DNA from 3 places in the Bacillus sp. KICET-3 genome. Region 1 is predicted to be linked to each of the others. Evidence: riboswitches for the same ligand, from Rfam matches in the RefSeq annotation. Region 1 holds a riboswitch; each other region holds the start of a gene.

The links. Region 1 has a riboswitch for S-adenosylmethionine ahead of mtnK (S-methyl-5-thioribose kinase). Riboswitches for the same ligand answer to the same signal wherever they lie in the genome.
Region 2: linked by a shared signal. The riboswitch ahead of R5H20_RS05140 (methionine ABC transporter ATP-binding protein) and the one ahead of mtnK (S-methyl-5-thioribose kinase) in region 1 are both predicted to bind S-adenosylmethionine.
Region 3: linked by a shared signal. The riboswitch ahead of R5H20_RS06545 (bifunctional homocysteine S-methyltransferase/methylenetetrahydrofolate reductase) and the one ahead of mtnK (S-methyl-5-thioribose kinase) in region 1 are both predicted to bind S-adenosylmethionine.

Annotation. Positions count from the first base shown of each region.
Region 1 covers NZ_CP137345.1:1,539,026-1,546,355, reverse strand. Annotated here, with positions in the region: gene R5H20_RS07785 (pyridoxal phosphate-dependent aminotransferase) at 1-1,090, opposite strand, end outside; gene R5H20_RS07780 (carbon-nitrogen family hydrolase) at 1,185-1,964, shown strand; SAM riboswitch class I at 2,046-2,189, shown strand; gene mtnK (S-methyl-5-thioribose kinase) at 2,274-3,461, shown strand; gene mtnA (S-methyl-5-thioribose-1-phosphate isomerase) at 3,474-4,556, shown strand; gene R5H20_RS07765 (hypothetical protein) at 4,565-4,678, opposite strand; gene R5H20_RS07760 (methylated-DNA--[protein]-cysteine S-methyltransferase) at 4,767-5,264, opposite strand; gene R5H20_RS07755 (PAS domain-containing sensor histidine kinase) at 5,269-7,330, opposite strand, start outside.
Region 2 covers NZ_CP137345.1:1,030,469-1,037,798, forward strand. Annotated here, with positions in the region: gene R5H20_RS05110 (hypothetical protein) at 1-410, shown strand, start outside; gene R5H20_RS05115 (GntR family transcriptional regulator) at 416-796, shown strand; gene R5H20_RS05120 (ABC transporter ATP-binding protein) at 786-1,487, shown strand; gene R5H20_RS05125 (ABC transporter ATP-binding protein) at 1,518-2,453, shown strand; gene R5H20_RS05130 (ABC transporter permease) at 2,434-3,375, shown strand; gene cspB (cold shock-like protein CspB) at 3,482-3,682, opposite strand; SAM riboswitch class I at 4,014-4,129, shown strand; gene R5H20_RS05140 (methionine ABC transporter ATP-binding protein) at 4,227-5,231, shown strand; gene R5H20_RS05145 (methionine ABC transporter permease) at 5,233-5,883, shown strand; gene R5H20_RS05150 (MetQ/NlpA family ABC transporter substrate-binding protein) at 5,902-6,717, shown strand; gene R5H20_RS05155 (L-cystine transporter) at 6,848-7,330, shown strand, end outside.
Region 3 covers NZ_CP137345.1:1,314,762-1,322,091, forward strand. Annotated here, with positions in the region: gene metH (methionine synthase) at 1-1,724, opposite strand, end outside; gene R5H20_RS06545 (bifunctional homocysteine S-methyltransferase/methylenetetrahydrofolate reductase) at 1,708-3,546, opposite strand; SAM riboswitch class I at 3,624-3,735, opposite strand; gene R5H20_RS06550 (YajQ family cyclic di-GMP-binding protein) at 3,818-4,309, opposite strand; gene R5H20_RS06555 (CvfB family protein) at 4,462-5,310, shown strand; gene R5H20_RS06560 (DUF3941 domain-containing protein) at 5,350-5,475, opposite strand; gene R5H20_RS06565 (spore germination protein) at 5,625-5,834, shown strand; gene R5H20_RS06570 (DegV family protein) at 5,929-6,789, opposite strand; gene R5H20_RS06575 (YitT family protein) at 6,975-7,330, shown strand, end outside.

The DNA of each region.
Region 1 (7,330 bases):
ATCCTTCGCCAAATGCTCCGAATCCTTTGCCGGGCGCCATGACGACATGCGCTTTTTCCAAGAGAAAATCGGAAAACCCTTCAGATGTAAAGCCTTCCGGAACAGGCATCCATGCAAAAAATGAGCCCTCTGGGGCCTGCGCTTCCCAACCGATGGCGCGGACGGCTTTCATCCAAACGTTGCGTCTTTTTTCATAGCGTTCATTTTGTTCCTTGACACAGCTTTGATCTGAAAGAAGCGCGACCGCCGCGGCGTCCTGGACTGCTTTAAAGAGGCTGACATACATATGATCCTGGTATAGGTTCAGCGCTTCAATCACCGAAGCATTTCCAGCGGCGAATCCGACTCTCCAGCCCGCCATATTATATGTTTTGGAGAGCGTATAGATTTCGATGCCGGCTTCTTTTGCTCCATCAGTTTCAAGAAAACTCACCGGCTTTTGCCCGTCATAGCCGATCGCCCCATAGGCAAAATCATGAACAACACAGATCCCGTGCGTTTTCGCGAGGCTGACCGTTTCCGCAAAAAACGCCGGCGTCGCCTGGGCTCCCGTCGGGTTGTTCGGATAGTTCAGATACATGAGCTTCGCTTTTTCCTTTATGTGTACTGGAATTTGGCTGTAATCCGGCAAATAGCCGTTTTTCTCCAACAGCGGCATCGTTTCCATGTTCGCTTTTGCCAGTCTGACGCCTGACCAATAATCCGGATAGCCCGGGTCGGGAACAAGCACCGTATCGCCGGGATTCAAGAGGCATTGCGGCAGCTCTACAAGCCCCGCCTTCCCTCCGAACAATACGGCGATTTCTTTATCAGGGTCAAGCAAGACGCCGTATTCCCTTTTATAAAATTCAGCGGCCGCCTGTTTCAGCGAACGGCTCCCCCGAAAAGAGGAATATTTATGATTTTCGGGATTCCGGACCGCTTCTGTCATCGCGTCAACAATGTGTCCCGGTGTCGGCTGATCGGGATTTCCCTGACCGAGATTGATCACATCATGGCCGGCGGCTATCTTTTCGTTCACCTTTTTGACCAAAGAAGCAAAAAATTGCTCGGGAAGCTGTTTCAATAGATCAGAAAGCTCAAATTTCATTTTTTTCACCCGCTTTGAAAAATTCTTGAAATGATAGTCCATCATCATATATTGTTAAAGATAAAATGTAAAGCAAAAAATGAGGTGGCTCAAAGTGAAGTGGACGATTTCCTGCCTGCAATTCGATATATCATACGGAAACCCTTCAGAAAATTTTAAAAAAGCAAGCCGGCTGGTCGAAAGTGAAAGCCGGCACGCGGATATTTTGATTCTTCCCGAGCTTTGGACGACTGGCTATGATCTAAAAAACCTTGATGCAATCGGAGACGATGAAGGAGAGCAGACCAAAGAATGGCTCCGGCAAACGGCGAAAGCGAACAATGTCCACATTGTGGGCGGCTCAGTCGCCGTCAAGAGAAAAAGCGGCGTATACAATACGATGTACATCGCCGACAAAAACGGAAGACTTGTAAAAGAATACAGCAAAGCTCACCTTTTTCAGCTGATGGATGAGCATCTTTATTTAGCTCCGGGATCGGGCGGAGGCTGCTTTGAGCTTGAAGGCGTCAAAGCAGCGGGTTTTATCTGCTATGACATCCGTTTTCCTGAATGGATCAGGAAACACACGTCAAAAGGAGCCGGCATCGTATTTGTATCAGCTGAATGGCCGCATCCGCGCCTCGATCATTGGCGGACTCTATTAACGGCCAGAGCGATCGAAAATCAATGTTTTGTCGCCGCCTGCAATTGCTCGGGGCATAACCCGGAAAACGAATTTGCGGGCCACAGCATGATCATTGATCCGCTCGGACATATCCTCGCCGAAGCCGGGCATGGAGAAACGGTGATCAGAGCCGAAATTGACCTTGATGACATCAAAAAAGCCAGGGGCCATATTCCGGTATTCGAAGACATTCGCAAAGATTTATATTAAAAAGTGTTGACAAATAAACATCGTTGCTGGTAACATTTTCAGCAACTGACTGACTGAAATTTTAAAATTTTATATTGATTTCTCTTATCGAGAGTTGGGTGAAGGACTGGCCTTATGATCCCAACAGCAACCGACCGTAATACCATTGTGAAATGGGGCGCGAACATGTTTGCGCCGCTAGGGCACGGTGCTAATTCCATCAGATTGCATTCTGAGAGATAAGAGAGGCGGACACGACGAATTAGCCTCTTTCTCTCACAGAGAAAGAGGCTTTTTATTTTTTGCAAACGACTTTAGGGGGAATCAAATATGACTGTAACGAAAACCGCTGTATACGAAACATTGACAGAAAGCTCGGCGGCTGCACTCGCCGTGCGCCTGGGACTCTTTTCGAGCAAAAGCACGCTGACCTGCCGGGAAATCGGAGACGGAAACTTGAATCTTGTCTTCCATGTTTATGATAAAGAGCAACAGAAAGGATTGATCATTAAACAGGCTGTCCCTTATGCAAAAGTTGTCGGTGAAAGCTGGCCGCTGTCGCTGGACAGAGCAAGGATTGAAAGCAGCGCGCTGATCAGGCAGGCTGAACACGTCCCGCATCTCGTACCGCGGGTTTATTATTCAGACACGGAACTCGCCGTGACCGTCCTGGAGGATCTTTCACACTTGGAAATCGCCAGAAAAGGATTGATCGCGGGCAACGATTATCCGAATTTATCGCGGGATATCGGGGAATTCCTCGGGAATACATTGTTTTATTCTTCCGATTATGCCCTTGATCCGCATATCAAAGAGCGGCTGGTCAAACAGTTTGAGAACCCTGATTTATGCGACATCACGGAAAATCTCGTGTTCACAGATCCTTTCTTTGACCATGAGACAAATGACTTTGAAGAGGAGCTTCGTGATGAAGCTGAGACCATATGGGCTGATGATGAATTAAAACGCGAGGCTGCGAAATTGAAAAACCGGTTTTTGACGTCTGCGGAAACGCTTATTCACGGTGATTTACACACAGGCAGCATTTTTGCAGGAGAAAAGGAAACAAAGGTCATCGACCCTGAATTTGCGTTTTTCGGACCGATCGGTTTTGATATCGGACAGTTTATCGCCAACCTGCTTTTAAATGCGCTGGCCCGGGAAGACGCAGAACGCGCCCCGCTATACACCCATGTTGAAACTGTATGGGACACATTCAGCAGGACTTTCAGCGATGCGTGGAAAAAGGATGCCCGGAGCGCGTACCGAAACACGCACGGAAGCCTTGAAGAAACGCTGAAAAAAGCGTTCGAAGACGCCGCGGGCTTTGCCGGGTGTGAAATGATCCGCCGGACCATCGGGCTTTCACATGTGGCGGATCTTGATACAATCGTTCCATTTGCCCGGCGGATCAGCCAAAAGAAACTCGCCCTTGCCATCGGCTCAAGGCTGATTAAAAAACGCGCGGATTTCCGGTCGCCGCAGGACATCATTAATACGTTTAAAGAACTAGCTTGAGGAGTGAATGACATGTCAGAGCAATTTGCTGTCCCCCGTTCTGTAGAGTGGGAAGAAACATCCATTAAAATCTTAAATCAGCAAAAGCTGCCCGGGAAGACGGAATATCTCCATTTAACAACAAAGGAGGACATCTATGATGCGATCAAAACCTTAAAAGTCCGCGGGGCTCCGGCCATCGGAATCACTGCCGCGTTCGGTCTGGCTCTCTGCGCCCAAAGCATCGATACGGCGGATGTTTCCGAATTCCTGAGCAAAGTCAGACAAATCAAGGATGAATTGAATGGGGCAAGACCGACGGCTGTCAATTTATCATGGGCGCTTGAACGGCTTGTGAAAAGCGCGGAAGGGGCGAAATCGGTTAATGAAGCAAAGACCGATCTCGTTCATGAAGCGATTCAGATCCAGATTGAAGATGAAGAAACATGCCGGCAAATCGGACAAAATGCGCTGCAGCTGTTTAAATCAGGCGATAACATCATGACGATCTGCAATGCGGGTTCGATCGCGACAAGCAGATACGGAACGGCGCTTGCTCCTTTTTATCTGGCGAAAACGAAAGACCTTCATCTCCATATATACGCATGTGAAACACGCCCCGTTCTTCAGGGCGCGAGATTAACAGCGTGGGAGCTGATGCAGGGCGGAATCGACGTCACGCTCATCACCGACAGCATGGCCGCACACACGATGAAAGAAAAAAATATTTCAGCGGTCATCGTCGGAGCCGACCGGATCGCCAGAAACGGTGACACAGCGAACAAAATCGGAACCTATGGTTTAGCGATTTTAGCGAAAGCCTTTCAAATTCCATTCTTCATCGCCGCTCCCCTTTCAACCTTTGATCCATCGATTTCAACAGGTGACGCCATTCCGATTGAAGAACGCGATCCGGATGAAGTCAGACAAATCGCAGGTGCGCAAATTGCGCCGAAAGAGGTGCCTGTATTCAATCCGGCCTTTGATGTCACTCCCCATCATTTAATATCAGGAATTATAACAGAAAAGGGGATTATCACCGACAGGTTTGAAGCGGAAATCGCCGCGCTCTTTTCCGTGCCCCGCCCGGATGCTCCCGCTAAGGCCCTTTATTAAAAAAGGCTTTAGCGGTTTTTCATCGATTGGATAATGTCTTGTTTCTGTTCTTTTGTCAGGACATGCAGCTTGACGAATAATTCAGCGTAGCCTGCAATTTTTTGCGGGCGGTTTGTTTTCATCTATTCGTCCTCCTTTTCACCGAGGCCAACATTTTTAACTTAATAAAATTATATGTCGCAAGAGAAAAAAAGAAACAGCATGTTTTCATTATTTTCCTTTATAAGGAATTTTTTCGATTTCAAGCAGAATCGCTTTTTTATCGATTTCATTTCCGGCATAGCCGGTCAGTGTTTTATTTTTTCCGATGACACGGTGGCACGGAATGAAAATCGGAAGCGCGTTTTTCTTGTTCGCCTGGCCGATCGCGCGGACTGCTTTTGGCTGGCCGATTTCCCGGGCAATGTCGGAATAGCTGCGTGATTCCCCGTAAGGAATGGTTTGCAGCGCCTTCCACACTTTTTTCTGAAAATCCGTCCCTTCCTGATGCATGGGTAGCGTGAACGTTGTGCGCTCTCCTCTGAAATATTCTTCCAGCTGCTGTTTTGCCTTTTGCAGCAACGCCGTTTTCTTCTGCTTCAGCTCTTGATCCTTTTTGATCATGCCGTCCAATTCTTCTTTTTCAAAAAGCAAATGTGTGATATGTTCAGTTTGCTCCACAAGGTATGCCTGTCCAAAAGGCGTAGTCATTTCAATGTAAAAACCCATGATGCTATAAAGCCTCCTCCTCATGCTGCTGCCGGATCGGGAGAGTCAGGTGGAATGTCGTGCCTTTCCCCTCTTCACTCTCAACCTCTATTTTTCCGTTGTGTTCTTCAATAATTTTATAGCTGACCATCAGCCCAAGTCCAGTGCCCCGCTCCTTTGTCGTATAAAAAGGCTCCCCCAGCCGCTTTAATTTATCCTCTGTCATACCGATTCCTTCATCGGTGAGCGATACGATGATATGATCGTCATCTTTCGGTTTGATGGTCACATAGACATTGCCCCCGTCAGGCATGACTTCGATTGCATTTTTCAAAATATTGATGAAGACCTGCTTGAGCTGATTGGGTTCACAATAAATCAGCGGAATTTGCCCCTCGCAATTGAGATGCATCTGCACATTGTCAAGGTTTGCCTGTGCATGCAGAAGATCCATGGTGTCCTGCATGATTCTCACGACATCCTTTTTCTCATACATGATCGCCTGCGGCTTCGCAAGGATGAGAAACTCCGTAATAATCGATTCAATCCGTTTAAGCTCAGATGTGATCACATTAAAATAAAGTGAGTGATCCCCCTCTTGAATGCTGCCCTTTAACAGCTGGATAAACCCTTTTAATGCCGTCATCGGATTGCGGATTTCATGGGCGATCCCCGCCGCAAGCTCGCCGACGACATGGAGCGTATCAGATTTACGCAGCCGTTCTTCCAGCTCCTTCCGTTCCGTCACATCCCTGAACATCGCCAGATTCATGTTTTGGATAATATTTCTCTTAAATGAAAATTCCAAGATTCGTTTTTGATCGGTTAATAGAAATGGTATGTCATTGTCCATTTCCTCAAAGGAAATGGTTTTTGCCGGGGAGGCCGCGTTTTCTATCTGATAGCCGGAGATGACGTCAAGAAGATTGGCGGTTTTTAACCGTTCAAGGGGCAGGCTGAAAATCTTTCCGGCCAGCGGGTTCGCATCTATAATCTCGTATTGGTTGTTGAAGAGAACGATCCCGTCCATTGAGCCGTCGAACACTTTCCTGAATTTCAGCTCGCTTTCCCGCAGTTCTTTTTCCATCTGCTTCCTGTCGCTGACATTTCTCAAGATGGTTAAATCCTGGCTGTCGAACATAATGCGCTTTGATGTGAACTCAAGCTCTTTATATTGCCCGTTTGCCATGCGGAACAACAGTTCAGCTCTGATTTCCCCTTTTTCATTGTACTGCTCTTGAATGGAAAGGTACCGCTTATCGGTTTTATCAATAAAATCCCACATTTTTTTATGCAGGAGCTCATCCATCGGCAGTTCAAAGATTTTGCAGGCGGATTGATTCGCTTTTACGATCCGGCCGTCATTGTTCATAATAATGATGGCATCCATCGCATTTTCAAATACTTCCCGAAACCGCTCCTCGCTTTTAAACAGCTGTTTTTCCATTGAGCGTTTTTCTGTGATATCCCTCATGATCGACATATAAAAGCCGTTTAAAATGTTAGATGTAATCGTCAGATCAAACAGCCTGTATGTTCCCGACCTCAGCCTCACAGGTAATTCACCTTTCGCTTTACCCCTTCTGAAAAGAGCGCTCCAAATACTGTCGAGCTTGCCGGCGTTTTCGGCGGAAACGAACTGCGCCAGCTTTAATTTTGACAGCTCGTCTTTTTCAATTTCGAAGCTTTGGCAAAACGACTGGTTGGCATCAATAAAGCGGCCCTGTTTATCAAAAATGACGATGCCCTCAACCGCCCTGTGAAACAAGTCTTTAAAAAGCTTTTCATTAATGCTGCGTTCCCGTTCCAATATTTTTTTGGATGAAATATCCCTCATCACGACAAAAAAGCAATCTTCCTTAATTCCTTTGTTCGCCGTAAATTCAATATATTTGACTGAGCCGTTATCCAGTCTGATCGCGGCTTCTTTTTTTGCATATCCCCGCTCTAAAAAGCGGTGCACGTTTTGATGTAATTCTTCAGGCGGAACAGCATGCAAAAAATCGAGCGCCGACCGGTTCAGCACATTCTTTTTTTTGCTTTGCAGGATGTTGCAGGCGGCATCGTTCGCCTGAACAATGTTCATC
Region 2 (7,330 bases), 510 kb from region 1:
TAGCTGACAGTATGTTTTCTGTTTCAGATTTGTTTCTTGTCAACATCGCGGCTTTTTTAGAATCAGTGTTTTTTGCCATATGGGTGATGTTTTTATGGACGATATATGAAGCTCTCAGAAAATATCCCGCTATCAAAAAAATCCGCTGGCTTATTCCTTTATTCATCTACAATGCCTATGGATTGCTGGAGGGGCTGTTCATCAAGAGCGGACTGTTCGAGTCTGCACAGAAGTTTTGGAGCCTTTCCTTAAAAATGAATTTCAAATTTCACTACTATCAAGATTCGGGATGGACCGTTTCATTTTCCAAAATTGATCTTCCGGGTGTTCTCCTGCTGTATTACGCAGTGTTAGGCTTCTGTCTCTTCTATTTCTCCGGCAAAATACTTGATAGAAGAGTTGAGGTGTAAATGTGATGGCGAATGATTTTTCCGCTTCAAAGCCGATCTATAAGCAAATTGCCGAACAGCTTTTAAAAAAAATGGTCCGCGAAGAGATTAAGCCGGGAGAAAAACTGCCTTCCGTCCGGGAACTGGCTGTGCAGACGCAAGTAAATCCGAATACGATTCAAAGGACCTACAATGAAATGGAAAGGATGGGAGTCGTGGAGACCAGGAGGGGACAGGGAACGTTTGTTGTGGAAAATACGGAAGTGATCGATGAGTTGAAGCGGGAGATGCGGGCTGAGGTCATCGGACAATTTGTGCAAAGCATGGAAGAGCTCGGTTTGTCTAAACAGGATATGCTGTCCGAACTCGACCGTTATTTGCAGAAAGGAGATCCAAATGAACATTGAGCTGAAAAACGTCACGAAAAAGTACGGCACAGGCTATGCACTCAAAGGCGCCGATCTGTCTTTGTCTCCCGGCAAAATATATGGATTGGCCGGACCGAACGGCAGCGGCAAATCAACAATCTTAAAGCTGATCACAGGCCTCTCTTTTCCGGATTCGGGAACGGTGTTGATCGATGGCAAGCCGGCGGCGCGGAACTTGACGGGAAGCATCGCCTATTTAACAGAGCTCGATATGTTTTATGATCCTTTCCGTGTAAAGGATATGATCGATTTTTATGGAAGCCAGTTTGCCGATTTTCAGCGGGATAAGGCTTTTTACCTTCTACAAGAAATGAAAATCGATGAGGATAAAATAATCGGAAAGCTTTCCAAAGGAAACAGGGGCAGGCTGAAGCTGGCGCTGACATTAGCGCGTGATGCACCGGTTCTGCTCCTTGACGAACCCCTTTCAGGCCTTGATCCAATGGTCAGGGAATCGATTGTAAAGAGCCTTCTCACATACCTGGAGCTTGAAAAGCAGACGGTTATCATTGCCACGCACGAGATTCAGGAAATCGAACAGATTTTGGATGAGGTGATCGTCGTCTTCAACGGACGGATTGAGGAAAAAAAGGATGTCGAAGAACTTCGTGAAGAATCCGGATTGTCGCTTTTACAATGGCTTAAACAGTTTATCGAAGAAAAATCATAATTCATCTTCAAATGGCGGGAGGAGAAGTGTGTGGAAACACTGCTGCAATTAAAAAACGTCTCAAAAACAATCAGAGGAAAGAAAATTATCGATGGATTGAGTTTTGACGTGCGCGCCGGGGAGATCTTCGGCTTTTTAGGGCCGAACGGCGCCGGCAAAACGACAACGATCAGGATGATTGTCGGCCATATGAGCATCTCCGCCGGGGAGATCGCCGTGTGCGGAGTAAGCGTAAAAGACCATTTTGAACAGGCTGCCGGCCATCTCGGAGCGATCGTTGAAAATCCTGAACTGTATAAATTTTTAACGGGATATCAAAACCTTCAGCAATACGCGCGCATGACAAAAGGCGTGACAAAAAAGAAAATTGACGAAATCGTCGAGTTAGTCGGACTGAAGAACAGAATCCACGATAAGGTCAAAACATACTCTTTAGGTATGAGGCAAAGGCTCGGTCTCGCCCAAAGCCTTCTGCACGATCCGAAGCTCTTGATCCTTGATGAGCCCACAAACGGTCTTGATCCGGCCGGTATTCGGGAGATTCGTGATTATTTGCGGAAGCTGGCAAGGGAAAAAGGTATGGCGGTCATCGTTTCAAGCCACCTGCTTTCAGAAATGGAGCTGATGTGCGACAGAATCGGGATCATTCAAAACGGCAAACTGCGCGACATTCAGCAAGTACATGTCCCTGCCGCCGATGAGGAAAAACGCTATTATATTCAAGCTGACGATACTGAATCCCTGATACGGCAGGCCGCGGCTTTCGGGGATATGAAAATTGAAAAAGCGGAAAACGGCATTGAGCTCAGCCTCCGGAAAGACGATGTGCCTGATTTTATTAAACATTTAACCGACAGCGGGGCCCGCTTATATGAAGTAAAAGCCGTTAACAAATCATTGGAAGACAGATTCCTGGAAATCACCGCAGATAAGGGGGAGGCTCAGCATGTTCAATCTCATCGTTAATGAATGGATCAAGATTTTCAACCGAAAAGGAACATACTTCATGATCGGGATATTGCTGCTATCTGTGATCGGATTGGGCATTCTGACAAAGACGATCGGAGAGACAGATCAAAACGCAGACTGGAAAAAGGAACTGGCGCAGGAAAATGCGGATATGAAGGAACAGCTTAAAGGAGTCAGCAATCCGGCTCTTGAAAAAAGCTACGAAAGATCGACCGCGATTAATGAGTATCGAATCAAGCATGATTTGCCGGAAGATGGAAAGTATTCGGCACTGTCGTTCATCAGCGATGCCAGTGATGTGATCTCCTTCGCCGGACTGTTTGTGATTACGGTGGCGGCGGGAATCGTTGCGAATGAATTCAGCTGGGGAACGGTGAAGCTGCTTGTCATCCGGCCGATCAGCCGCTTTAAAATTCTGCTCGCAAAATATGTAACAGTCCTGCTGTTTGCATTGGCTTTGCTTTTCATATTGTTTGCAAGCGCGGGCATTACAGGTCTTGCTTTGTTCGGAGCGGGTGATGGCAGCCAGGTACACTTGGTGTATGCCAACGGAAGCGTTCAAGAAAAAAGTCTTTTATTGCACCTGGCCGGCAGCTATTTGCTGAATTCAATCTCGCTCTTGATGATGTCGACCATGGCCTTTATGATTTCAGCGGTTTTCAGAAACAGTTCACTTGCTGTAGGCATTTCGATTTTCCTTTTAGCTGTGGGCGGTACGGTAACAAATCTTCTCGCAGTAAAATTTGACTGGGTGAAATACATCTTATTTGCCAACACAGATCTCACCCAATACTTTGACGGAGTTCCGCTTGTTTCAGGAATGACGCTGGGATTCTCGATCGCGGTGCTGGCTGTCTATTTTATCGTTTTTCAAGTGCTCGCCTTCGGTGTATTCACAAAGAGAGACATCGCTTCATAAGCCGCAAAAAAGCCTCACGCCTGTTTTCCGGGCATGAGGCTTTTTTAAAATAAAAGACTGCTGACATTCAGTCAGCAGTCCCGTATGAAGATCAGCGGTTCACAGCTTACGCTTTTGTTACGTTAGCAGCTTGCGGTCCGCGGTTTCCTTCAACGATTTCGAAAGATACAGATTGGCCTTCTTCCAAAGTTTTGAAGCCTTCGCCTTGAATAGCAGAGAAATGAACGAATACATCGTCTTGTCCTTCAACTTCGATGAATCCGAAACCTTTTTCAGAGTTGAACCATTTTACTTTACCTTCTAGCATGAAATTTCCTCCTAAAGCGATAACGCTTAAATTCACTATTCTTGCTCTAAAACAAACTTCCAAGACGAAAACTCTTACAAAACTTTCTTCTTAAAGATAGTTCGAACAAAAATAATTACCTTTACTTTACCAGTGTTTAAGCGAAATTACAACTGTTAAACGCAATTTTTTTGAAAAAATATGCGGCGGCAGATTTTTCTTAAAACAGCAGGCGTTCATACCGGTAAAAGTTTTGATTCGGGCTGTGCTATCTTCCTGAAATTTTTAAATATTCAATTGACAACACCTCAAAGAAGCTGTAAAGTTAGGTAAAACTTCATACACAACATACTTCTTATTCAGAGAGGCGGAGGGAATTGGCCCTATGAAGCCTCGGCAGCGGGTTCTGTGCGAAACAGAATACTGTGCCAACTCCAACAAGCCGATATTAGGCTTGGAAGATAAGAAGAGCGGATGCACTCTATTTTACCTGAGTCTAAAGGCTTCTTCTTATTTTCAAAAGAGGAAGCCTTTTTTGTTATTCAAAAACAGCGGAGGGATGACCATGATTACATTTCAGGGAGTTGAAAAGGTCTATGACAGAGGCGGAGAGAAAATCCGGGCGCTGAATGGCATAGACCTTCATGTTAATAAAGGAGACATATACGGTGTGATCGGATTTAGCGGAGCGGGCAAAAGCACGCTGATCCGCTGCGTTAATTTTCTGGAAAAACCGACGGCGGGAAAGGTTTTGGTAGGCGGTCAGGATTTAACGTCCTTGTCGAAAAGCGAAATACGTTCTGTGAAACGGAAAATCGGAATGGTTTTTCAGCATTTTAATCTTTTAAATTCGAAAACGATTTTTGCGAATGTGGCAGCGCCGCTGGCGCTCGTGAAAACGCCGAAAGCCGAAATCAAACAAAAGGTGACAGAGCTGCTTCGGTTTGTCGGTCTCGAGGACAAAGCCGGCGCCTATCCGGATCAGCTTTCAGGAGGGCAGAAACAGCGGGTCGGCATCGCACGGGCACTAGCGACAAATCCGGAGGTTCTGCTTTGTGATGAAGCGACCTCTGCGCTTGATCCGCAAACGACGAGCGACATTCTCAAGCTGTTAAAGCGCGTCAATGAACAATACAACATCACGATTCTGTTAATCACCCATGAAATGAATGTCGCAAGGGAAATTTGCGACAAAGTCGCGGTGATTGAAAAAGGAAAAATCATTGAATCAGGCAGCGTATTTGACGTTTTTTCCGCTCCGAAAACGGAAACGGCCAAAAATTTTATCCGTTCGGCCATTGATCATGAGATTCCCGAGTCGATCCAAAAATTAAATAAAAAGCATCTCTATCAATTTCAATTTGTCGGGGAATCATCAGAAAGGCCGTTGCTTTCCCAAGTATCAAAGCGTTTCGATGTTGATGTTAATATTCTACACGGAACGATAACGGAGCTGCAGGGAATTCCTTTTGGAAGCATGACGGTCGAACTGCAGGGGGAGGACGGTGAAATCAGGCGGGCGCTCGATTTCGTCGCAACAGAAAACATTCGAGTCAAGGAGGTTAATTGACATGCTTGTTACATATGGCCAAATCATCGACGCGCTGGTCGAAACGATTCAAATGACGATTTTCTCGCTTCTGTTTTCAAGCATTATCGGTATTCCGCTCGGGATTCTCCTCGTTGTGACAAGAAAGGGGCATCTCCTCGAAAATACAGCGGTTTTTACGGTGATTAATGTCATCATCAATATTTTCCGATCTGTTCCGTTTATCATCTTAATGGTCGCTTTGATTCCGATTACGCGGCTGATTGTGGGAACTTCGATCGGGACATGGGCGGCGGTTGTTCCGCTTACGTTTTATGCCGGACCGTATATCGCAAGGCTTGTCGAAAATTCGCTGCTTGAAGTGGAGCCGGGGGTGATTGAAGCTGCCGAAGCAATGGGAGCGACGCCGCGGCAGATCATTTTCCGGTTTTTGATTCCGGAAGCACTTGGTTCTTTAGTGTTAAGCTTTACAGTTGCGACTGTAGGCTTGGTCGGGGCTTCAGCGATGGCAGGAGCAATAGGCGCCGGCGGGCTTGGGGATTTGGCGATTACATACGGCTACCAGAGATTTGATACCATGACGATGATCGTGACGGTGGCGATACTTGTCATTGTTGTTCAAGGATTGCAGTCATCAGGGAATGTGCTGTCCAAAAAATTAAGAAGACGATAAAAAGAGAGGTATGCAGCTATGAAAAAATTTGCTTTTATTACGATTTTTCTTTTCATTATAAGTGTGTTTGCCGGATGCTCAAATTCGGAAAGCGGAACCATTAAAATCGGTGTCAGCGGGACGGATACAAGGGTATGGGATTATGTGAAGAAAAAAGCCGAAAAGGAAGGCTTGAAAATTGAAATCGTCAAATATTCGGACTATGTTCAGCCGAATATGGCCTTGGCAAGCGGAGACATTGACGCAAACGCCTTTCAGACGATATCCTATTTCAATTCATTTAAAAAAGAGCGCAATCTTGATTTATCACCGGTCGGGACGACAATCATCGCGCCGATGGGCATTTATTCGGATCATTACAAATCGGTTAAGGACATTCCAGACGGCGCAAAAATCGCAGTTCCGAGTGAAGCGACAAACATGGGAAGAGCGCTTCTTCTCCTGCAGCAGGCCGGTTTGCTGCAATTGAAAGACGGCTTTGACGGCAATGGTACGCTTGATGCGATCAAGAAAAATCCCAAGAAGCTTGAGATCACGACAGTAGCCGCAGAACAGACGCCGCGGGCGCTTCCCGATGTTGCTGCCTCTGTCATCAATAACGGAATCGCGGTCGATGCCGGGCTGAATCCGGTCAAAGATTCGATTGAGCTTGAAGACGAAACAGCTACGCCGTACATCAATATCATCGCCGCCAGAACAGAAGACCGGAACAGCGAAGATTTACAAAAGATTGTCAAATTGTATCAGTCTGACGATACTGCCGAATTTATCAAAAAAGAATTCAAAGGAGCTCAGCTTCCAACGTTTGTTCCGCTTAAAGAAATCGGGGAATAACAACTTTTCGCCGTGCTCCGATCATACGATTGTAAAGAATGGTGAATATCGTTAATTCCTACTTGACCAATAAGCTTTATTATACTATAGTTTTCTAATGTAAAAAAATTCTGGGGGTGCTTTTGTTATTATGGCATTTTTCGTTATTATAAATATTCTCGTCATGCTTGGCCTGATGGCGCTCCTTTATATGATGCAAAAAAAACATGTTTCGTTTTCCAAGAGAGTGTTTACCGCTCTGGGGCTCGGAATTGTCTTTGGGTTTGCTTTGCATTTTATATATGGTTCGTCTTCAGAAACGCTGACTCAGACATCAGATTGGTACAACATTGCCGGCAGCGGCTATGTCAAGTTTTTGCAGATGGTTGTTATGCCGCTTGTTTTCATCTCGATTTTAGGGGCTTTTACAAAACTTAAATTGACAAATAACATCGGGAAAATCAGCGGCCTTATCATCGGCATTCTGATTGCAACGACTGCTGTCGCCGCGGCGGTGGGAATTGCATCAGCGCTTTCTTTTGATCTCAAGGCCGTCCATGTTGACCAGGGCAGTGCAGAAACTTCGAGAGGCGCTGAATTGGAACAAAAATCGCAGGCGATGGAAGCCAAAACG
Region 3 (7,330 bases), 220 kb from region 1:
AGCTTTTCCGTATTGACGATGGCATAATCGAGCCCGGCTTGTGTGGCATGATATAAAAAAACAGCATTTAACATTTCCCTGCCGACGGGAGGGAGGCCGAATGACACATTGCTTACTCCAAGAACCGTTAAACATTGCGGCAGCTTTTCTTTAATGAGGCGGATTCCTTCAATCGTTTCCTTGGCTGAACCGATATATTGTTCATCACCCGTACCGACCGGGAAGACGAGCGGATCGAAAATAATATCTGACGCCGGAATACCGTATTTTTTAGTAAGCAGCTCATATGAACGTACGGCGACGGCGAGTTTCTTTTCCGCCGTAACGGCCATCCCTTTTTCATCGATCGTCCCGACGACCAGCGCACCGCCGAACCGCTTGACGAGCGGGAGGATGTCGGCAAAACGTTCTTCGCCGTCTTCCAGGTTGATCGAGTTGATGATCGCTTTACCTTGCGAATATTTAAGCGCCTTTTCGATTACTGTTTTGTCCGTCGAATCGATGACAAAAGGGGCCTTCACTTTTTTCATCGCTTCTTTTAAAAACCCTTCCATATCTTCCGCTTCATCGCGGTCGGGATCAGCGAGGCAGATGTCGATGACATGAGCGCCGCTTTTCACTTGGGCTCTGGCGATTTCTGCGGCTTCTTCAAATTTCTGATCGGCGATGAGACGCTTGAATTTTCGCGAACCGATGACATTCGTCCGTTCTCCGACGAAAAGGGGGCGCATCGCTTCTTCATAAATCAAGCCGTCAATTCCTGAGACGGTATGCGGTTTTGGTCCGTCCGGAACGGGACGCGGAGGGAGCGAAGCCACTTCATCAGCCAGAGCTTCGATATGGGCCGGCGTCGTTCCGCAGCAGCCGCCGACAACGTTCAGCCAGCCTTCCTCTGCAAAGGCCCTGATTTTTTTCGCCAGCGACTGCGGTGATTCATGATATTGCCCTTCTTCATCTGGAAGCCCTGCGTTCGGATAACAGCTGACCGCCGTCCGGGCAAGAGCGGACAAGCTGCGGATATGGTCTGTCATAAATTCGGGCCCTGTCGCGCAATTTAGACCGACGCTGATCGGCCGCATATGCTCAAGGGAGATGTAAAATGATTCGATATCCTGTCCGGCGAGCGTTGTGCCCATCGGCTCTATTGTTCCTGATATCATAAGGGGGAGGGGTTTGCCCGTCTTTTCAAACGCTTGCTTGATGCCGATGAAGCCTGCTTTTACGTTCAGCATGTCCTGGCTTGTTTCAAGGAGGAGAAGGTCGGCTCCCCCGATGATCAATGCTCTCGCTTGCTCTTCATAATTTGCGGTCAGCTCATCAAACGTCGTTCCCCCGGTAACGGAAAGGGTTTTCGTCGTCGGCCCCATTGCACCTGCGACAAATCTTGGCCACTCAGGTGTTGAAAATTTTTCAGCGGCCGCTTTTGCGAGCTTGACCGATGCCATGTTCAATTCAAAGGCGAGATGCCCGAGGTTATACTCGTCAAGTACGAGCCTTGTGGCCCCGAATGTATTCGTCTCGATGATGTCGGCTTTTGCGGCCAGGTAGGCCTCATGAATTCCCTGAATGACGTGCGGAGCCGTTATGCTCAAGTATTCATTGCATCCCTCATAGATCTCGCCGCCAAAATCAGCGGGCGATAAGTTGGCGTTTTGGATCATCGTTCCCATCGCACCATCGAGAACGAGAATTTTTTTCTTCAGCTGGTCATTGATGATAGACATTAGTCGTCTCCTTTTCTTTCTGATGGATATATGCTGTAAGCTCGGCGGTCAAATCAGAACGCAAAAACGGTGTGATCAAATAAATGCCGTTGAACAAATCGCATGCGGCATCTAGCAGCGAACGGGCGATGGCGAGCCCTTCCTCAGCCTGCTTTTGTTTATCATCACCTGCGAGCGCCATTTTTTCGCGAATCGCATCAGACAGCTTAATCCCGGGAATTTCGTTGTGGATAAATTCCGCATTCCGGCTGCTTGTGAGCGGCATGATCCCGATGTAGATCGGCGTTTTGAGGTGCTTTGTTTCCTCACGGATTTTGATGAGCTGTTCTTCGGAATAGACGGGCTGGGAAATAAAATAGTCTGCGCCGCAGGCGATTTTTTTCTCGATCCGTTTGACCGCTTTGTCGATGTGTCTGACGTTCGGATTAAAGGCGGCCGCCACAGAGAAATTCGTTTTTTTGCCGAGCGGCTTTCCCGAATAGGACAAGCCTTCATTAAATTGTTTGATGAGGCTGATCAAGTCGAATGACGTCAAGTCGTAGACCGATGTCGCTCCGGGGAAATCGCCGATTTTCGACGGGTCCCCGGTAATCGCCAAAACATCCGAAAGCCCGAGTGTATCAAGGCCCATCAAGTGGGACTGCAGGCCGATCAGGTTTCGGTCCCTGCACGTAATATGGATGAGCGATCTCATATCAAGCCGCTGCTTTAATAGGGCGCCGCAGGCCACATTGCTGATTCTCGGTGTGGCAAGCGAATTGTCCGCCAATGTGAGGGCGTCAATGCCGGCTGACTGCAGCTCCTTTGCGGCCCGTATGAATTTTTCAAAGTTTAATTGTTTAGGCGGATCCAGCTCGACGATAATGGAGCGCTTTTCTTTTGCCAGCTCGTTTAAAGCGGGCTCCGTCCTCGCGTTTTGTACGGCCGCTGCCGCTTTCTTCCGGATTTTGACCTGTTTTTCGGTGACCGGCGGAAGGTCTTTGACCGCTTCGGCCATCGCCCTGATGTGGTTCGGGGTCGTTCCGCAGCACCCGCCGATGATACGCGCGCCCTGATTGCGAAATTCGATCGCGCTGTTTCTGAAATATTCATCATCCGTTTCATAGACAAGCCGTCCTTCGACAAGGGACGGAAGGCTGCTGTTCGGATAGACGGAAAGGTAGGCGTCCTCCAACAGAGGAACCTCTTCGAGCGCTGTGATCATGTGATAAGGGCCGAGGCGGCAGTTGATGCCGACAACGTCCGCCCCGAGGCCCGCCAGCAGCTTCAGTCCCTCGCTGAGAGGGGTTCCGTCTTGAAGAACGCCTTCTTCATGCATGGATACATTCACGATGATCGGGAGTTCTGTTTCTTTTCTGGCAATCTTCAATACTTCCCGCGCTTCTTCCAGATCATAATAGGTTTCCAGAAGAAGACCGTCCGGCTGTTCATTCAACAGAAGATAAAGCTGTTCGCGGAAGCTTCTTTTGATGTCATCGAGCGAATACGCGTTTTTATTAAACGTCCGGATTCCGCCGAGCGTTCCAAGAACATAGGCTGATCCGGCCGCTGAACGGGCAAGCCGGACGGCTTTTTCATTGATTTGCTTTGTTTCGTCTTCAAGGCCGTATCTGGACAGCTTGATATAATTTGCGCCGTACGTGTTGGTTTGGATGATGTCCGCACCTGCCTGTACATACGCTTCATGAATGCGTTTCACTTCATCCGGCTTTGAGATGTTCAGCTCTTCGAAGCAGCGGTCGATTCCGTAGGAATAAAGCAGCGTCCCCATCGCACCGTCGGCTATTAACGTTTTCCGTTTTATATCCTCCAAAAAACTCATTGTTCTCCCCCTTGACATTCAGTGATAAATAAAAAAGTCTTCTGAAGAAGAAGACTTTTGAGTGACGCATATCCTTCTTCTTATCTTCCAAGCAGTCCGCTTGCTGGATTTAGCACCTTGGTCATGAACATTCATTCACCGGTTGCTGAGGCTTCATCGGGCCAGTCCCTCTGCCTCTCTTGATAAGAACGGTATTCAGTTTTAAAGAAATCTGATCGCTTTTACTCAATTTACCGAAAATCGGGGGATTAATCAACAGTAAATTAAGAATTTATCGAAAATTTATAAATTGAACATCAATCGGAAGATCGGCGTCCCTCACCATGGAGATGATTTGCTGGAGATCGTCTTTATTTTTTCCGGTTACCCTGATTTGATCATCTTGCACTTGGGATTTAACTTTAAGCCCCGATTTTTTGATCAAGGTGTTGATTTTCTTCGCGTTTTCTTTGTCGATGCCCTGAACCAGTTTTCCACGCTGTCTGACCGTTCCGCCTGAAGCGTTTTCCAGCTTGGAATACTCGATGTTTTTCGTCGGGACATTCCGTTTGATCAGCTTGCTGACGAGGACATCCTTCAGCTGGTTCATTTTAAATTCGTCGTCTGATACGAGCACAAGCTCGTCCCCTTCGAGTGTGATGCTGCTTTTCGAACCTTTGAAATCATAGCGTGTGCCGATTTCTTTCAAAGCGGTTTGGATTGCGTTTTGAACTTCGGGCAGTTCTACCTTTGACACGATGTCAAATGAGCTTTCTTTAGCCATGTGAAAAAACCTCCATCCATTTTACTTATGAATCAATTATAGTAGAATAAGGTGAAACTTCCAATATGAGCGGTTTTGCCTGGCCGTGATCTGGCAATAATTTAAACATTGGAGGAATACTGAAACAGGCGGATAAGAAAGGAAGAAGAAGTATGAAACCAGGGCAGCAATTAACATTGAAAATAGATCATAAAGCAGACTATGGATACTTTTTGACGGATGGAGAAACAGTCATCCTTCTTCACAACAGTGAGATAACCGAGGATATTGAAGAAAAAGAAGAGGTCGATGTCTTCATATCTATCGATCATGAAGGACGCCTGGCGGCTACGATGAGAAAGCCGCTGATCAGCGCTGATCATTACGGCTGGGTGGAAGTCGTCGATGCGGTCGATGACATGGGCGTTTTCGTCGATGTCGGACTCACGAAGGATGCATTGGTTGCAACTGAACATCTTCCGCCCTACGAATCTGTCTGGCCGAAAAAAGGGGACAGGCTTTATTGCATGCTGAAAATCACGAGCCATGGAAGAATGTTTGCCAAGCCGGCTCCTGAAGATAAAATGACCGAGCTGTTTACGGATGCTTCACCCGACTTGATGAATAAAGAGCTGTCCGGAACGGTCTACCGTCTGATCGCTTCAGGCTCTTTTATGATTTCCGACAGCGGGATCAGGGGCTTCATCCACTCCTCTGAAAGAAAAAGGGAGCCGCGCCTTGGAGAAAAGCTGACGGCCAGAGTCATCAAGGTAAAGGAGGACGGCTCTGTCAATTTGTCGCTCCTGCCGAGAAAGCAGGACGCCATGCCGGTTGACGCCGAGGAGATCCTGACGTATTTGAGATCGAGAAACGGGGCGATGCCATATTGGGATAAAAGCGACCCGGAGGACCTTAAAGCGCGGTTTAACATGAGCAAGGCGGCGTTTAAAAGAGCGCTCGGCCACCTGATGAAGCAGGGAAAGATCTATCAGGAAGACGGCTGGACATACGAAAAAAAATAGTGAGGGAGGCGGCGTTTAAAAGAAACGCCGCCTGTTTTTTTATAAATGATGGGGTTTTTGGGAGTCCTGATGCTTTCCAGCCTGCCTGTTCTTTTCGGCGAGCAGGTTTTTTTGCTGGTTGACGGCGTTGTTGTCCACCGGTTTTTTATCATCGTCTTTCGTCACGTATAGCACCTCCCAAACATGCTTCACGTATAGATTGCTCACAGGGCCTGAAACTATGTGCTCTGCTTTTTATATCGTTTTTGCCGGGAAGTTTATACCTTCTAAAAAAAACGGCATAAAATACATATTATATGAAAAGGAGAAATGGTATGAAACATTGCTGCTCGATCTATATTCATCAAGTGTCAGACGGCGGGGTCGTCAATTTTGGCGGGGCGTACAGGATCAATCCGATCATGACGTCAAAAACGGTTGAAGGGTCAGGCGGATCGAATACAGGAATTACGTTTGCGGACACGGGAATAACAGATACGAATGTTATGGATGATGACGTTTCTGACGGGCAAATTCTTCCGTAAGGCTTTAAAAATCGACGGCTCCTTGTCAAAGACAGGGAGCCATCAGCCTGCATGAGAATCAAACGGCTTCTGCGGCCGGTTCAAGCCGAAAAGATCATCTTTTTTCTTTTCCGGAGAAAAAGATTGCCAATGTGCCCGGACCGGCATGTGCGCCGATGACAGAGCCGATCATGTTGACAACGATGTCTTTCGGATGAAATTCGGCTTCGATGAGGCGCTTGATTTCGCTTGCCGATTCTTCATCATCACCGTGGCTGATGCCGATCGTCTGGCTGCTTAAATCCCGGCCTCTTTCTTTCATCAGTTCAATCATCCGTTTCAGGAGCTTTTTTCTGCCCCTGATTTTCTCGAGGGGGACAAGCTTTCCATCTTCGACATGCAAAAGCGGTTTGATATTCAAAAGTCCTCCGACAAAAGCGGATGCTTTGCTGATTCTGCCGCCTCTTGCCAAATAAGTCAAATCGTCGACTGTGAAAATATGTTCGAGATGGTCGCAAAACTCCTTTACAGACATTTCGATTTCTTGTATTGTATTGCCGTTAGCAGCAAGTTCCAGCGCGTGCTTGACGGCAAGGCCGTAGCCTAATGAAGCGCATTTTGAATCAACGACCCGCAGGTCAAAGTGAGGAAACTCCTCCTTAACCTCGTTTGCCGCCATCACGGCTGTCTGATATGTGCCGGAAAGCTGAGAAGAAAAGGCGATATATAAAGCGGGATTTCCTTCTTTTGCAAGCCGGCTGAACATGTCTGTCAAAAGCTGCAAAGACGGCTGGGAGGTTTTGGGCGCTTTCCCTCGGCGCATCGCTTCATAGACTTCTGCGGGCTGAATCGTCAGCAGGTCGTCATACTCCTTTTCGTCAAGAAGCACCCGCAAAGGAATAAAGGAGATGCGATTCTCATCATAAAAAGATCTAGGCAGATCGGCCGCACTGTCGGCTATCAAATGAACGGTCATGTAAACCCCTTCTTTCATCAAAATGTTCAAGATCAGAAGAACGGCGCTCGCCGCCACTTGCATATAATCCGGCGGAAAATTCGCTTCGTCTTTTGATCAACTATATCATATAATTTTGCTATGGCGTTTTCAAAATATGGTTTTTAGGGTAAACCAAATATATAGAATAAGCGGAGGAACTCAATATGGTAATAGCGGAAGCAAAAAAACTGTTCATTGTCATCATAGGCGCCTTATTAAATGCCATCGGCTTAAATTTATTTTTAATCCCTGCCGATGTCTACGCAAGCGGTTTTACTGGTGTTGCGCAGCTTTTATCAAGCGCGCTTGACCAGTACAGCCCCATTTACTTTTCAACGGGAACGCTGCTCTTTATCTTAAATATCCCAGTCGGCATTTTGGGGTGGCTGAAGGTCGGGCGTTCATTTACGGTTTACAGCGTGTTAAGCGTTGCGCTGACGACCGTTTTTCTCGGAATGCTCCCTGAACTGAGCCTGTCAAACGATATTTTGCTGAACGCTGTTTTCGGCGGGGTGATTTC